2 linked regions of the Candidatus Thiodictyon syntrophicum genome follow. The protein of the gene in region 1 interacts with the protein of each later gene in a pairwise test. Links are inferred from orthologs where the notes say so. Each region holds a gene or a part of one and is shown in the gene's direction. Other genes may lie near its edges. The genes, in order: rlmB and THSYN_RS21630.

Region 1 (7,061 bases):
CGGCGCCTCCGCCGAACAGGAGGCGCATGGCCTCCGGGGTGCCCGTCGCCTCACCGATCCAAGTGGCCTGGTTGGTGCGCTCGAAGGCATCCCAGGCGGCCTGGTCCTCCCAGATCAGGAGCAGGGCGCCGAGTTGGGCCTGGGCATCCTCGATGCGCCGTGCCGACGCCTGGGCCAGGGGGACGGCGAGCCCCCGGGCGCCGCCCTCATCGCCCCGATACAGGCGCAGTTGCAGGGCCCAACCCAGGGCGAAGAGGTTGCCCGGGTCCAGTTGCCAGGCGTCGAGCGCGGCGCTCAGCGCCTCCGCGCTGCGCCCCAGATGGAAGAGTGCGAGCACCCGGTTGTTGCGTGCGGGGGTCACGGCGACGCCGGCCAATTCACGCGCGGCGCCGGCGTAGTCCTGGGCCTCCAGGTGCAGCTTGCCGATCTCGAAACGCTCCATGTCCGCCAGGGTCGCCTGGGAGCCGTCGGGCTGTTGCAGCACTTCGGCCAAGGCCGCAGGCTCGGCATGGAAGCGTTCCGTCGCGGCGCCCAGGTCAGTCAAGCGTTCAAGGGCGCGGGATGCCAGCAGGGCATAGTCGCGCTCCATGGCGAGCTGGAAGAGCACCTCCTGGGCCTCCCGGCTGTTGGGCCGGCGCTGCGCCCACTGGTGGGCGGCCAGGGTGGCCGCGCCCCGGCCGCCGGCCTGATACAGGGCATCCACCAGCATTCGGTTGGCGCCGCAGTGATCGGGGAAGCGCTGCACCAGGGCGCGCGCCCGGGCGCTGGCCGAGGCGAAATCGCGGGCCTTGATCAGGCGCTCCACGCCCTTGAGTTGTGCCGGTTCGGGCTGCTGGCCCCTGGCCTGGGTGGTCTTGGACGGTTTTTTCGGCACCGCGGGTCCTCCGGTGTTGGGTGTTGGGCGGGGCGCCAAAGCGATAGGGATGTCGTGCCGCCCGGCGACTCGCCGGACACGCCTGCCGCCCTGAAAAAGGTTCTTGCGCTTAATGCTCTGGCGTGCGAAGGGCCTGTTCCGGCTTCACGTCACCAGCCGCCCCTGCCTGGCGGCGACCCTAATGGTCGCACAGGCACCCGCGTTGAAGCGCACGAAGTCGGACTCGATCCCGTCGCTGAAGATGACCCCGCCCTCCGGCATCCGGGACTCGAGGATCAGCGGGGTGGCGGCCGTGATCTTGCCGAAGGCGATCTCGGCCGCCGAGGTCCGGCTCGGCCAGGGCTCCCGGACCGAGAAATACAGATAGTCCGCGTCCCACTGGAATGAGCGGGGTGACGCGAGCTTGAGCGGGTGCCCGGACAGGGCACCCGCGATGCCCCCCGCCCCGCAGATGATACTACGCAGCCAACCCGTGGCGCCCAGGCCGGTGGAGACGATGATGCCGCTCGACGACTGGTCCTCCGCGCGGTCGCCGATGCCGAGCCGATAGCGCGCCGAGGTATGGCTGCGCGGACCGATGAAGAGGTCGTTGACACCGTACAGGGTCTCGCCGGTGTTCAGTCTGGCCTCGGCCATCGTGACGCGGCGGATCGGGCGCCGGTCGGCGAACACCGCGGGCACCACGGCGTCCAGGTCCGCGGGTCGGAAGGGCACCAGGACCCCCTCGATCCTGGCCGGGTCCGGATTGACCCCGATCAGCACCTGTCCGTCGAGATATTTGAGTACGTTCGCCACCAGCCCGTCCTGCCCCAGCACCACGACCGTATCCCGGGCGCCGAACAGGAAGTTCGGGACATAGGCGCGCTCCAGTGCCTGCACCCGCCCGAGCCGCTCCAGACGGTGCTGCGTATCCTGCACCGCCGCCTGATAGCACTGGTCCTCCGCCTGGTATTCGGCGAAGTCCGCGCCCAGGTGCTCCACATAGAAACGCGCCTGGTCGAGCGTATTGAAGCGCACGATCAGCTCCGCGAGCCGCGTGCGCCGCGTGATCAGGACGATCTTGTTTTCGGTCAGCCGGTCGATCATGAGCGCCGCATCAGTCAGCCGGATTGCCCGCCATCAGCTCGCGCAGCAGGTCCGGGGTGATGTTGAGCTGACCGATCCGCTGCGCCCCCTCCGCCAACTCCTTGAAGGCCAGTGCGACCAGTTGGTTCGGCTCCATGCGGGCCTGGGTCAGCACCTCCAGGATGCGCGGATCGGTCTGGGACAGGGCCTGCATGACGGTCGCGACCCCATAGGCGCGGGTCTCCGCCTCCTGGCGGGCGTTGACCGTGGACAGGGCGATCAGGTCTTTCTTTTGCTCCTCCAGGGCGATCTGGGTCGCCATCTCCGCCTCGCGCAGCTCGCGGCGTTTCTGCGCCACGGACTTCTCCGCCTCCATCTGCGCCTCCTTGATCTGGCGCTTCTTGTTCTCGACCGCGATCTCGGTGTTCAGCTCGTTTTCCTTGATCGAGCGCTCCTGCTCCACGGCCGCGTTGCGCCGGGCGTAGATCGCCTCGTCGGCCTGGCGCAGGACCTGCTCGCGCGCCTCCGCCTCGAGCGCGCGCGCCGTCTCCGGCGTGGGTCGGATCGCCAGGATCGAGAGTCCGAGCACCTCGACGCCCAGGGCGGCAACGACCTCCGCCCCCTGCAACCCCTGATGCAGGGCCGCGACCAGGGCGTCCGAGCGGCCGAGCGCCTGGCGCAGCGGCAGGGCCTGCAGCGCGACGCGCGTCAGGACCTGCACCTGATTGACCAGCCGCTGGGGCAGCTTCCTTGCGTCCTCGGATGCGTAGTCCCGACCGTTCGGCGTCAGGGCGAAGTTCATCGACTGCGCGAGCCGCTGCGGGTCCGCCACCCGGTAGGTGATCTGCCCCTGGACCGTGACCTGCTGAAAATCCGCGGTCACCTCCTCGAAGATGAAGGGCACCTCGATACTGCCGATCGGGATCAGGACCAGCGAGGTCGTCGGCGCAAAATACAGGAAGGCGAGCCCCGCCCCCTCACGGACGCGCTCACCGCGCCTGAACTGGATGACGAAATCGGTCGGTGCGACCTTGATGAAGCGAATGCCGAACATGCTGACTCCTGCCTGCCCTTGCGCTTGCCGATACCTCTAAAAGGGTGTCCGGGCAAGGCGGCAACACCCCATCTGAGCCCGCGGCCAACCCGTCGGGGGCCGACAGGGCTAAGATTAGGCCATGATCAGGCTTTTCTCCTACCGGAGCATTCACCGTGAACGACCTGGCACCCGTCGCCGGCATCCACAGCGTGCGTAGCGCGCTCAAATTCGGCGCCGAGGGGGTCGGCGAGCTGTGGCTGGAGCGCGGCCGACGCGACCGGCGGCTGGCGGAGCTGGCCGACCTCGCCCGCGCGGCCGGCATCCCGGTCAAACAGACCGACCGGGCGGCACTGGATCAGGGGGCCCAGGGCACCAACCACCAGGGCGCGCTCGCCTGGGTGCGCAGTGCCGCCCCCCGGCTGGCGGGGGACCTGGACGGAATCCTGGATCAGATCGCGGGACCGCCCCTGTTGCTGCTCCTGGATGAGGTCCAGGACCCGCACAACCTGGGGGCCTGTCTGCGCACCGCGGACGCCGCCGGGGTCCATGCCGTGATCGCCCCCAAGGACAACGCGGTCGGTCTGACCCCGGTGGTGTGCAAGGTAGCGAGCGGGGCGGCGCAGACGGTGCCCTATCTCCAGGTGACCAACCTGGCCCGCACCATGGACCAGATCAAAGAACGCGGCATCTGGCTGATCGGGACCGCCGGGGAGGCCGCGGGCGACCTCTACGGCACGGATCTCAAGGGTCCGATCGGGCTCGTGATGGGCAGCGAGGGCACCGGCCTGCGGCGCCTGACGCGCGAGCGCTGCGACCTGCTGGTGCGGCTGCCGATGGCCGGGACCGTGGAGAGCCTCAACGTCTCGGTGGCGGCGGGGGTCTGTCTCTTCGAGGCCGTGCGGCAGCGGCGGACGGGGCACTGAATTGCAGGGGTGCGGTCAGAACTGAGGTGTTAACGCACATGTCGTAGGGTACGCATCGCGTACCCTAACAGCGACAGCTACCGGACGTTCTCACGGACCGGGCGTCGTTGTCGTTGTCGTTGTCGTTGTCGTTGTCGGATTATTCGATTACGACAACGACAACGACAACGACCCGACAAGCATCCCCTAATGGACTTGTTTCACTTGTTAATGGACCGTTCCTAATAGCGATTTCGGATTGGTCCCGCGGCGAACGGCGAAACGGACCAAGCCAGTCACGCCGAGCATCAGGAGCACCGCGGTGCCCGGTTCAGGGACCTCAAGGGTGAGCGGCAGCGATCCATAGATCCGGCCGGGAACATTGGGGTCCTCCCCATAGTTCAGGAACGAAAAGGTACCGCGGTTGAGTTTATTGATGTCGACGTTGAAGATTGCTTCGCCTGACCAACTTACGAGGGCGTCAGCCGACAAGGCAATGTCGACGGCCGCCAAGCTTACCCCAAAGTCATCCCCTGAGGTAGGGGTCGTCGTATCGTGGTCGATATGCAGGCCGTCGATCAAACCCTGGATGATATTGCCACCGGACGGGGTGACGCTGAGAGTCACTGAACCGCTGATCAGCGAGGGTGTGTAGTTGTTGTACGCGCCGGTCTTGACGTAGTCCGAACCAGCCCCGGCGCCTTTCCATTCCTCGATTAACGACACATCGCCGCCGGCAAACTTCCCGCCCACGACGTTTTCGGAATACTGAGCCGAACCGCTGAAGACCCAGCGACTTTGACCCAGGGTGCCATACTCGTAGACATCGATCATCAGGTTGGCCTGCGCCGCCGAAGCCATACCGAAAGCGGTCAACGCGATGAGCCGCATAACTGGTGCACTGTGCATGAGCTTGTCTTCTCAATCATGTGTTGCAGGAAAATAGGGTCGCTCACCGCTGCGGACCCGGGCATTGCCGGTGCCGTCGAGCCTCAGATCCCAAGCGGTGAGTTCCCCGGTGTCGGTCCGCCGCGCGGCACCGTCGCTGGTGCCGAAGTCCACCGCGCAAGCGCCGAGCCCGTGCGATCTTAGTCTCCGCAGCCTTGGGGCGGGGGAACCTTTTTGTGTGGAAAACGACGCCGACTGTTGCAGGCGCCCCCGGGCGACGCGTCGCGTCCGCCGCGCGGACGGTTCCCCCCAGGCGAGGCGGGGTGCGATGAGAACTGATGTGTTAACGCACATGCCGTAGGGTACGCATCGCGTACCCTACAGCTACCGGACGGTCTCACGGACCGCGCGTCGTTGTCGTTGTCGTTGTCGTTGTCGTTGTCGTTGTCGGATTATTCGATTACGACAACGACAACGACAACGACAGCGTACCCGGGATCTCGGTCACCACATCAGTTCTGCTCGCACCCGGCGACGCCTGGGGTATCATCACCCCCCTCACCACGACCGGCACCCACGATGGACGAACCCCGCCACCACTTCTTCGTCAGCTACGCCTGGGTCGACGACCAGCCGTTCGCCGACCCGTCGCCGGGGGCCGGGCACCGTGCCGGGTGGGTGAGCACCTTCCTCGACCGCCTGGCCAAACACCTGGGGCGCGCCCTGGACCGCACCGCCGAGGGCGAGCGCTATTGGATCGACTATGAGCGGATGCGCGCCGGTGAACCCCTGGCCGCCACCATCCGCGCCCAACTCGCCGGCGCCCGCCTGCTGCTGCCGATCCTCTCGCCGGGCTGGTTCGCCTCCTACTGGTCCTGGTCAACGGCGGCAGTGCCGATGCGGACCTGGTGCGCGACCTGGCCGCCTGCCTGAGCGAACGCCACGGCCTGGGTTACGTGATCCCCCTCATGGCCCAGGCCGACCGCGACCCCGGGCTCAAGCCGTCCGCGCTGCGCCGCGACCTGCGCGACAACCTGCGCCTGTGTACCGCCGTGCTGATGCTGTTTCGCGACGGCCCGGTGGAGCAGGTCCACGAGCAGTTGCGCGAGTATCTCCAGTGCGGCGCCCGCCGGCCCAAGGGCAGCCCGGCCCTAAGCCTCGACCTGTGTCACGCCGGCCCCCAGCCGATCAGCTTCCGCCCCCCGGGGATGCGGGTCCATCCGGTCCCGGGCGTCGGCGCCTGCACCGATGCCTGTGTTCGGGCCTTCGTTCCGCGCCTGACCGGGGGTGAGTCATGAGCGGGGATAGCACCGCGCCGCAGTGTCCCCGCGGCGCTCGGTCCGCGCAGCGGACCAAAGACCGCGCCGATCGCGGGATCGCCGCTGCGACACTCAAGGCCGGACGGCCAACCGCCACTGCGCACCGCAACGCGGGTGCACCAGCATGAGCGCCCCCGCGAACCGCACCCCGCGCCGCCCCTACCCCGGCCTGCGCCCCTTCCGCCGCGACGAGTCGGACCTGTTCTTCGGCCGCGACGACCAGGTCGACCAGCTCCTGGACAAGCTCGCCGAGACCCGCTTCCTGGCCGTGATCGGGACCTCGGGCTCCGGCAAGTCGTCCCTGGTCCGCGCCGGGCTCCTGCCGGCGCTCGACAGCGGCGTCCTCACCCGGTCGATCGCCGCAGGCCCCGCCCCCGGCACCCGCTGGTCCATCGCCGAACTGCGCCCCGGCGAGCACCCCTTCCGCCGCCTCGCCGCCGCCCTGCAAAGGAGCGCGGGCTTCCAGCCCGCGATGCCCCCCGCCGCCGCCGACCCCATCGCGCCCCTGGAACAAGCCCTGCGCCGCGGCCCCCGCGCCCTCCCCTGGCTGCTCGGCCTGCACCCCCTGCCCCCCGGCGAACGCCTGCTGATCCTGGTCGACCAGTTCGAGGAGCTGTTCCGCTACCGCCGCGCCGACCCCGCCGACGCCGCCGCCTTCGTCGCGCTGCTGCTGGGCGCCACCGCCCACCCGGACTGCTTCATCGTCATCACCCTGCGCCCGGAGTACCTGGGCGACTGCGCCCGCTTCCCGGGGCTGCCCGAGGCGATCAACGCCGGGCTCTTCCTCACCCCGCGCCTGACCCCGGAGCAGCTCGCCGACGCCGTCCAGCTCCCCGCCCGGCTGCCCGAGTTCGGCGGCGACCTCAGCCCCGGCCTGGTCCACCGGCTCTTGGCCGAGGCGAGCGGCGAGCAGGACCAGTTACCCCTGGTGCAGCACCTGCTGATGCGCCTCTGGGACGGCACGGCCCCGGCACCGG
Region 2 (7,087 bases), 4.3 Mb from region 1 along the record:
ACCCGGCGGTCGCCCGCGCGCAGGTCCAGACGGGGGCCTGGAACCTCGGTACCGGCTCCGGCTATGACTTTTCCCAGTGGGGGGGCAGCGACCAGCAGCGCACGGCCGCGGCCGCGGTCAGCGGCTTGAGCGCCCGCTACTGGGACCTGTGCGAGCGGTGGCCCGCCGGGCGCCCCCATCCGGCCCTGGAGCGCGCCCGCAGTCTGATTCTGGAGGCGCAGACCAGTTGCTTCCTGTTCTGGGGACCGGCCTGGATTCCGCTCCTCTACGAGCGCACCATCCCGGCCGCCGCGGAACTGGATGCGGCCGAGGCGTCACTGAAGTCTGCCGTCCCCGGGACCCCCGGGCATCCGCTCGGCGAGTCGGAGTCCGCGGCCCCAGTCGGCGCCCAGGCGTCGGTGTCACCACCCGCCGCGGCATCGCCGCCAGCCGCAGCCGTGGTTGCGACCACGCAGATCGCCCCCCTCCCGGACTCGACCGCGCCCGCGCCGCACCGCGGTGACGGTGGATGCGGGCCGCAACCGACGTCCGGGCGCTGACGGCCGGTGATCGACCTCGGGGGTGGGGGCGGGCGGTCCGGGTCTGAGCCCATGAGCACCGGCCCGCGGGCGCCCGCCGTGGAGGTCGCGCAGCCCGCGTGCAGCAATGAAGCCGCAGACCCGGACGCGGCGTGCGCGCTGCCGTCCGGTCCCGAACCCGATCCAGGGCCTGATCCGACGATCGGGCCTGCGGCTCCCGCCGCCGCGGCCTTGCCGCCGCGCTTCCCCGGTCGCGACCCTGGGACCGGTCTGGTCCTCTTCGGTGTCGATGGGGCACTGTGTGCACACTGGCGCCTGACGGCGAATGACCTGGAGCGGGCCGGCGGCAGCTTCCCGGGCGAGGGCGGTCGGCCGTGGCCGGTGGTGCGGCTGCGGCGGGTCCGCCCCGGCGGGGGCGCCGATCCGGTGGACCAGGCCGAGCTGGGCGCCGTCGTGCGCGCGGGCGCCGGGGAGACGCGATTCCAGGTCGCGGCGGATCACGGGCTCTATCACGCGGAGCTTGGCCTGACCAATGGGGACGGCGGCTGGTTGATGCTGGCCCGCTCCAACGCGCTGGACAACGTCTCCCAGGTCGGGGTGGACCTGGCGCGGCTGGAGGCGGCCCCGCCGAGGGTCCTGACTGCCCCGGTTCCCCCATCGCCCCCCCCGCCGGTTACCCCGTTGCCGCTGGCGGCGGCGGTGACTGCGCCCCTGGTCTGCCTCACCACCGACGACCAGGAGCCGGCACTCAGGCCGGGGTCCGCGGTTTCCCTGACGGGGTCCTTTCCGCTGGTGGAGCGTTGCGCGCCCCCGCCTTGGGCGCCGGCCCCGGCGCCTGCGACCACGGGGGCGGCCCCGTGGCATGGACCCGCGCCGTCGGTCGCGCTCGACGCGGCCCCCGGGGCGGTGCAAGGGGAGTCCGCGGGATTGCAGCTGATGCTCGGGTTGTTACCCCTGGCCCCCGAGCTCACGCTCCCGCTCGCGCCCATCCCCGCGGCCCGGCACCAGGACGGATGGACCCCGCCGACCTCCGCGCCGGGGCCGCGTCAGCCCGCCTTGGAGGGTCGGCCGCTGCGCCTGCCGGCCCCCGGCGAGCCGGCGGAGGGTCCGGACCTACCCGCCGCGGCGCCACCCGGCGCGCTCGACCTGGGCCCCGCCGGTCCGGCCCAGCCCGCGCCGGTCTTCATGGCCCCCGGCTGGTCCTTGACCTATGAACAGGCCCCGCTGCGGCGCACCGGCCTGGAGCTGGAGGCGCAACTGCGTATCACCGGGCAGGCAGCACCCGGGACCCTGGTCGATCTCTTCGGCCACCCCTTCCGGGTCGGTCCCGGGGGGCGCTTCCAATTGGTCGTGCGGGTGGATGATCCGTCCCTCCTGCGCATGGCATTGTTTCTCAACCCGCCGCCCGAGCTGACCCTGACCAGGGACGACTGAGGCGTTTGCGCTGTGACGGAAAAACCGCATCATCTAGTGCCTGTAAGGCCCCAGTGACCACAACATCTGGGCACAGCGCAAATGCCTCCGACTGAGGTCGGCGTTCGGTCAGGACCCCCAGCGGGTATACTTACCGGCTTAGCGGATCGATGTCAGGGTCTTTCTTGGATAAATACCGCGCCAGGAACAAGCTAAACACGGACACAATCGTTGTCGTTGTCGGCCTCGATCCTAGTCCCGGCCACTGGGAGCGCCGCACCCCAGTGCGGCGCGATCTCGCTGGCGACCGCTGCGTTGCGCGCTGCGGACAGGCCGGGCCGCACTGGGGTGCGGCGCTCCCAGTCGGTCGGCCTGAAGGCCGACCGACACACCACGGTGGCCGGAACGATGAGCGAGGCCTACAACGACAACGACAACGATAACGATAACGATAACGACAACGACAACGAGATTGGCGCAAGTTGCATTCTCTAATAGACGTGTTTAACTTATTAGTGAACCGTTCCTAACCCGGCGGCGGTCACGGCCGCCACCCACTCACGAGCCATCCCAAAGGGGGCAGGGCGCATGTACATCGCCATGGTCAGCGCCGAGTGCGCGCCGATCGCCAAGGCCGGCGGTCTCGGGGACTTCGTCCAGGGTCTGGCCCGAGAGTTGTCGATTCGGGGCAATCAGGTCGAGATCTTCCTTCCTAAGTACGACAGCCTGCGCTTCGATCGCATCTGGGGCCTGACCAAGGTCTATGAGGGTCTGTGGGTGCCCTATTACGACCAATGGGTCCATTGTGACGTGGAATACGGTGAGGTCGACGGACTCAAGTGCTACTTCATCGACGAGCACGCCCGGGAGAACTTCTTCCGGCGCGGCAAGATCTACGGGGAGCCGGACGACGCCAACCGGTTCGCCTTCTACTGCCGGGCGGTGCTGGAGTTCATGCTGAAATCCGGCCGCCACCCGGACGTGATCCACTGCAACGACTGGCAGACCGGCCTGATCCCGGTGCTGCTCTATGAGATTTACCAGGGCCTGGGGATGAAGCACACCCGTGTCTGCTACACCCTGCACAATATGGGGCACCAGGGCGTGACGGGGGATTCCATCCTGCGCCAAGTGGGCCTCAAGCCCGAGCGTATGATGGTCATGGAGCGGATGCTCGACCCCGTCAATCACCGGGCAGTGAACCTGATGAAGGGCGGGATCGTGTTCTCCAACTTCGTCACCACCGTCTCGCCGCGCTACGCCTGGGAGATCCAGCATACCGACCAGGGGATGGGGCTCCAGGGGCTGCTCCAGTATTACGACCGCAAGTTCGGCGGCGTCCTGAACGGCATCGACTATTCGGTGTGGAACCCGGAACTGGACCCCCACCTCCCCCAGCCCTACGGCCCCGATACCCTGCCGCAAAAGGCCGCCAGCAAAAAGGCCCTGCGTCAGCGCCTGGGTCTGGCTGACGTCTTCAAACCGATCATCACGGTGGTGAGCCGTCTGGACCGCCAGAAGGGGGTGGACCTGATCCGCCGGGCCATCTACTTCTCGCTGGAGAGCGGCTGCCAGTTCGTACTCCTGGGTTCGGCCCCGGAGCCGGCGGTGAATGAGCGGTTCTGGGGCATCAAGCGCGAAATGGACTCAAACCCCGACTGTCACCTGGAACTGACCTATGACGAGGAACTGTCGCACCTGATCTATGGCGGGTCCGACATGATCCTGATCCCCAGCGTCTATGAGCCCTGCGGCCTGACGCAGATGATCGCCATGAAATACGGCGTGGTCCCCATCGTGCGCCGGGTCGGCGGTCTGGCCGACACCGTATTCGATGCCAACTATTCGGACCGGCCCTTCGAGGAGCGCAATGGCTATCTCTTCGACGAACTGACGGAGAGTGCCCTGGAGGCCGCCATGGGCCGCGCCATCGGCCTGTGGTTCCGCTTCCCCGAATACTTCCGGCAGTTGCGCGTCAACGGCATGCGCGCCGATAACTCCTGGAACCGGCCGGGGCAATCGTACCTCGATATCTATCACCATCTGCGCAACTGAGTGACGCGTCAAGAACAAGCACAATCGTTGTCGTTGTCGTTGTCGTTGTCGAAATCGTAATCGGAGAAGCGACATAGTTTGGCGTGAGAGAGAATCCGTGGCGCTAAGATAATCTCGACAACGACAACGACAACGACAACGACAACCAACGACCGCGACGACGATTTATTTCTGACTCGTTACTAATCCTGTCCATTTATTCTCAAGCCGCTGTCGATGTCGCGGTTTGATTCCGTATTATCCGCTGCTACGGCTACCAGAACTCCATGTGCCGCTCAATCCCAGATACCCCCACTCTTCCCCAGGCACTCTATCGCGCCGACCAGGTCCGCGCCCTGGACCGCACTGCCATCGAGGTCCACGGCATCCCCGGGATCGAGTTGATGAACCGGGCTGGGAGCGCCGCCTATGCGCTGCTGCGCACCCGCTGGCCGCAGCTCAAGCGCCTGACGGTCCTCGCGGGCCTCGGCAACAACGGCGGCGACGGTTATGTCATCGCCCGGCTGGCGCGGGCGGACGGTATGACGGCGACGGTGCTTCAGCTCGGCGACAGCGATCGGGTCGGCGGCGACGCCGCGCTGGCCTTGGCCGCCTACCGGGAGGCCGGCGGTCCGATCGAACCCTTCGACGCCCTCCCCGCGCAACCGGGTGTCATCGTCGATGCGCTCTTCGGCACCGGTCTCGACCGCCCGGTTACAGGCCCCTGGGCCGCGGCCATCGCGGCGGTCAACGCAAGCGGTGCGCCGGTGCTGGCCATCGATATCCCCTCCGGACTCCAGTCGGACACCGGCGCCGTGCTCGGGATCGCCGTGCGCGCCGCCGCGACCATCAGCTTCATCGGCCTCAAACAGGGCCTCTTTACCGGGGCCGGACCGGACCAGTGCGGCGCCGTCCATTTCAGTGACCTGGGCGTCCCCGCAACCGTCTACGCCACGCAAACCCCATCCGCCTGCCGCATCGACTGGTCCCCGGAGTCCGCAAGCCTGCAACCGCGGCGACGCACCGCCAACAAGGGCGACTTCGGCCATGTGCTCATCATCGGCGGTGCCCCCGGCATGTCCGGCGCCGCCCGCCTGGCCGCTGAGGCGGCCCTGCGCGCCGGGGCCGGACTGGTCACGGTCGCCACCCACCCGGACCACGCCGCCCTGCTCAACCTCACCCGCCCGGAACTCATGGTCAGTCCGGTCGCGGACCCCGCGGCACTGGATGCATTGGTCGCGCGGGCCACGGTCATCGCCATCGGCCCCGGCCTGGGCCGCGCCGACTGGGGCCGTCGACTCTGGGAGCGGGCACGGCTGAGCGGCAAGCCGCTGGTGGTCGACGCCGATGCGCTGAATCTCCTGGCCGAATCGCCCGCGACCAACCCGGACTGGGTCCTGACCCCCCACCCCGGCGAGGCCGGACGCCTGCTCGGGTGCGGCACGGCCGCGGTCGGCGCCGACCGCTTCCAGGCCGTACGCGAGATCCAGCGGCGCTACGGCGGGGTGGTGGTCTTGAAAGGCGCCGGCACCCTGATCCAGGGCGAGCCCCAGCACCCGCCCGCGGTCTGCACCGACGGCAACCCCGGGATGGCCACCGCCGGTGCCGGGGACGTGCTGACCGGCGTGATCGCCGCCCTATTGGCTCAAAGCCGCGCCTTGGGACTCGACGCGCGGCAGGCGGCCGGTCTCGGTGTCTGTCTCCACGCGGCGGCCGGCGACCGCGCCGCCCGGGACGGCGAGCGGGGGCTGATCGCCGGCGACATCCTCGCCGCCCTGCGCCCGGTCGCAAACAGGGTCGCCGCCGGCCTATACGAGGTGGGGGAGGGCTGATGCAGATCCTGCTGCCCGACGCCGAGTCCCAGACCGCCTTCGGCGCCCGTCTGGCCGCCGCCCTGCCCAGCCAGTTCGTGATCTACCTGCACGGGGATCTCGGCACCGGCAAGACCACCCTGGCCCGCGGCATCCTGCGCGGCCTGGGCCACCAGGGCGCCGCCCGCAGCCCCACCTATACCCTGATCGAACCCTATGAGATCGGCCCCCGCCGGGTCTATCACCTCGACCTCTACCGGCTTGCCGATCCCGAAGAACTCGAATACCTGGGGCTGCGCGACCTGCTCGGCGACGCGGCCCTGTGGCTGGTGGAATGGCCCGAGCGTGGGGCAGGGCTGTTGCCGGCGGCGGATTTGAGTATCGGGATCGAATACCTTCCTGATGGGCGGAGACTGACCCTTAGCCTGCACGGTGAGGCGGGGCAAGGCCTGGTCGAGCGGTTGGGTCTGGGGATATAGCGGCGTCGTGGCGGAGGCTGCCTCGCGGGATTCTTACCGCGGCTGGGCCGGTTGCGCCCTGACGCACCCAAGGTGGGCCTTGATCATGACTCCGGCCACCCTGCCGGACGGGAGGTCGCTGGTCCGCACAGCGGACCCTACAGGGGCGGTCGTAGGGTCCGCTGTGCGGACCACAGACGTAGTCGTTGGCTGATGGGTCGGGATTATAATCAAGGCCGCAAGGTGCAACGAGAAGGTGCGTCCAGACCGTTGATCAGAAAAAGGAAAATTTCTTGATTGCGCAAGGCATCCGGGCCTATGGCGTAGTTCGTCCGCCGAATGGCGGCGTTGCCGGAATCCGCGTTCAGGACATTGACAGACCGCGGGAAATTTGTTCCACTGCCCGAGACCTGACGGGTTATCAGGTAGTCCGTCCGATGAAAACGAGTTAGCCGCATAACCGATGCCATTACAAAATCGCGTAGATCCTTGGGGGAACCTGATCGTGGCCGATGCGCGAGGCGCATGGCTTGGCAATCGCGGCAAGCTTCATGATGAAAACAAAGAAATCGTTGCCCTATGGAAGCATAAGCAATGGAAGGTATGCCAATTGGCGTATAAGGGGAGAAAGCGACAGATATTCAGCCCCGACAGCTACTCTGAGCTGTTTTTTCTCGATGAGGCTACAGCGTTTTCCGCTGGGCATCGTCCATGCGCGGAATGTCGTCGGGAGCGGTATTTGGAGTTCAAGGAAGCATGGCGAAGGACTAACGGCGCTGGTTTGCCTGAGATCGCCATTGCGCAGATCGATGAGCAACTGCATAAGGAACGAGTCGTGCCGGGCGGCAAAAAA

What was found.
Region 2: the proteins of rlmB (region 1) and THSYN_RS21630 interact in binary tests that used the Escherichia coli proteins (3 or more experiments, as listed by UniProt). The link is inferred for Candidatus Thiodictyon syntrophicum from one-to-one orthologs.

Annotation. Positions count from the first base shown.
Region 1 is NZ_CP020370.1:837,415-844,475, reverse strand. Bases 2,159-5,023 are described here. They hold rlmB (23S rRNA (guanosine(2251)-2'-O)-methyltransferase RlmB), read left to right. Parts: upstream 2,159-3,148; coding sequence 3,149-3,898; downstream 3,899-5,023. Other genes in these bases: THSYN_RS33400 (hypothetical protein), read right to left, coding at 4,799-4,939; THSYN_RS03660 (PEP-CTERM sorting domain-containing protein), read right to left, coding at 4,106-4,786; THSYN_RS03670 (SPFH domain-containing protein), read right to left, coding at 2,159-2,993. In the rest of the region: THSYN_RS03680 (tetratricopeptide repeat protein), read right to left, coding at 1-874; THSYN_RS03675 (diacylglycerol kinase catalytic domain-containing protein), read right to left, coding at 1,019-1,960; more of THSYN_RS03670, read right to left, coding at 1,971-2,158; THSYN_RS03655 (toll/interleukin-1 receptor domain-containing protein), read left to right, coding at 5,345-5,698; THSYN_RS03650 (hypothetical protein), read left to right, coding at 5,674-6,063; THSYN_RS03645 (nSTAND1 domain-containing NTPase), read left to right, coding at 6,209-7,061. UniProt on the Escherichia coli protein: Specifically methylates the ribose of guanosine 2251 in 23S rRNA.
Region 2 is NZ_CP020370.1:5,125,883-5,132,969, reverse strand. The notes cover bases 3,634-6,524. They hold THSYN_RS21630 (NAD(P)H-hydrate dehydratase), read left to right. Parts: upstream 3,634-4,252; coding sequence 4,253-5,797; downstream 5,798-6,524. Other genes in these bases: tsaE (tRNA (adenosine(37)-N6)-threonylcarbamoyltransferase complex ATPase subunit type 1 TsaE), read left to right, coding at 5,797-6,255; THSYN_RS21635 (glycogen synthase), read left to right, coding at 3,634-3,986. Outside these bases: THSYN_RS21650 (polysaccharide deacetylase family protein), read left to right, coding at 1-539; THSYN_RS21645 (hypothetical protein), read left to right, coding at 591-1,952; THSYN_RS21640 (hypothetical protein), read left to right, coding at 2,163-2,426; more of THSYN_RS21635, read left to right, coding at 2,520-3,633; THSYN_RS21620 (hypothetical protein), read left to right, coding at 6,740-7,087. UniProt on the Escherichia coli protein: Bifunctional enzyme that catalyzes the epimerization of the S- and R-forms of NAD(P)HX and the dehydration of the S-form of NAD(P)HX at the expense of ADP, which is converted to AMP.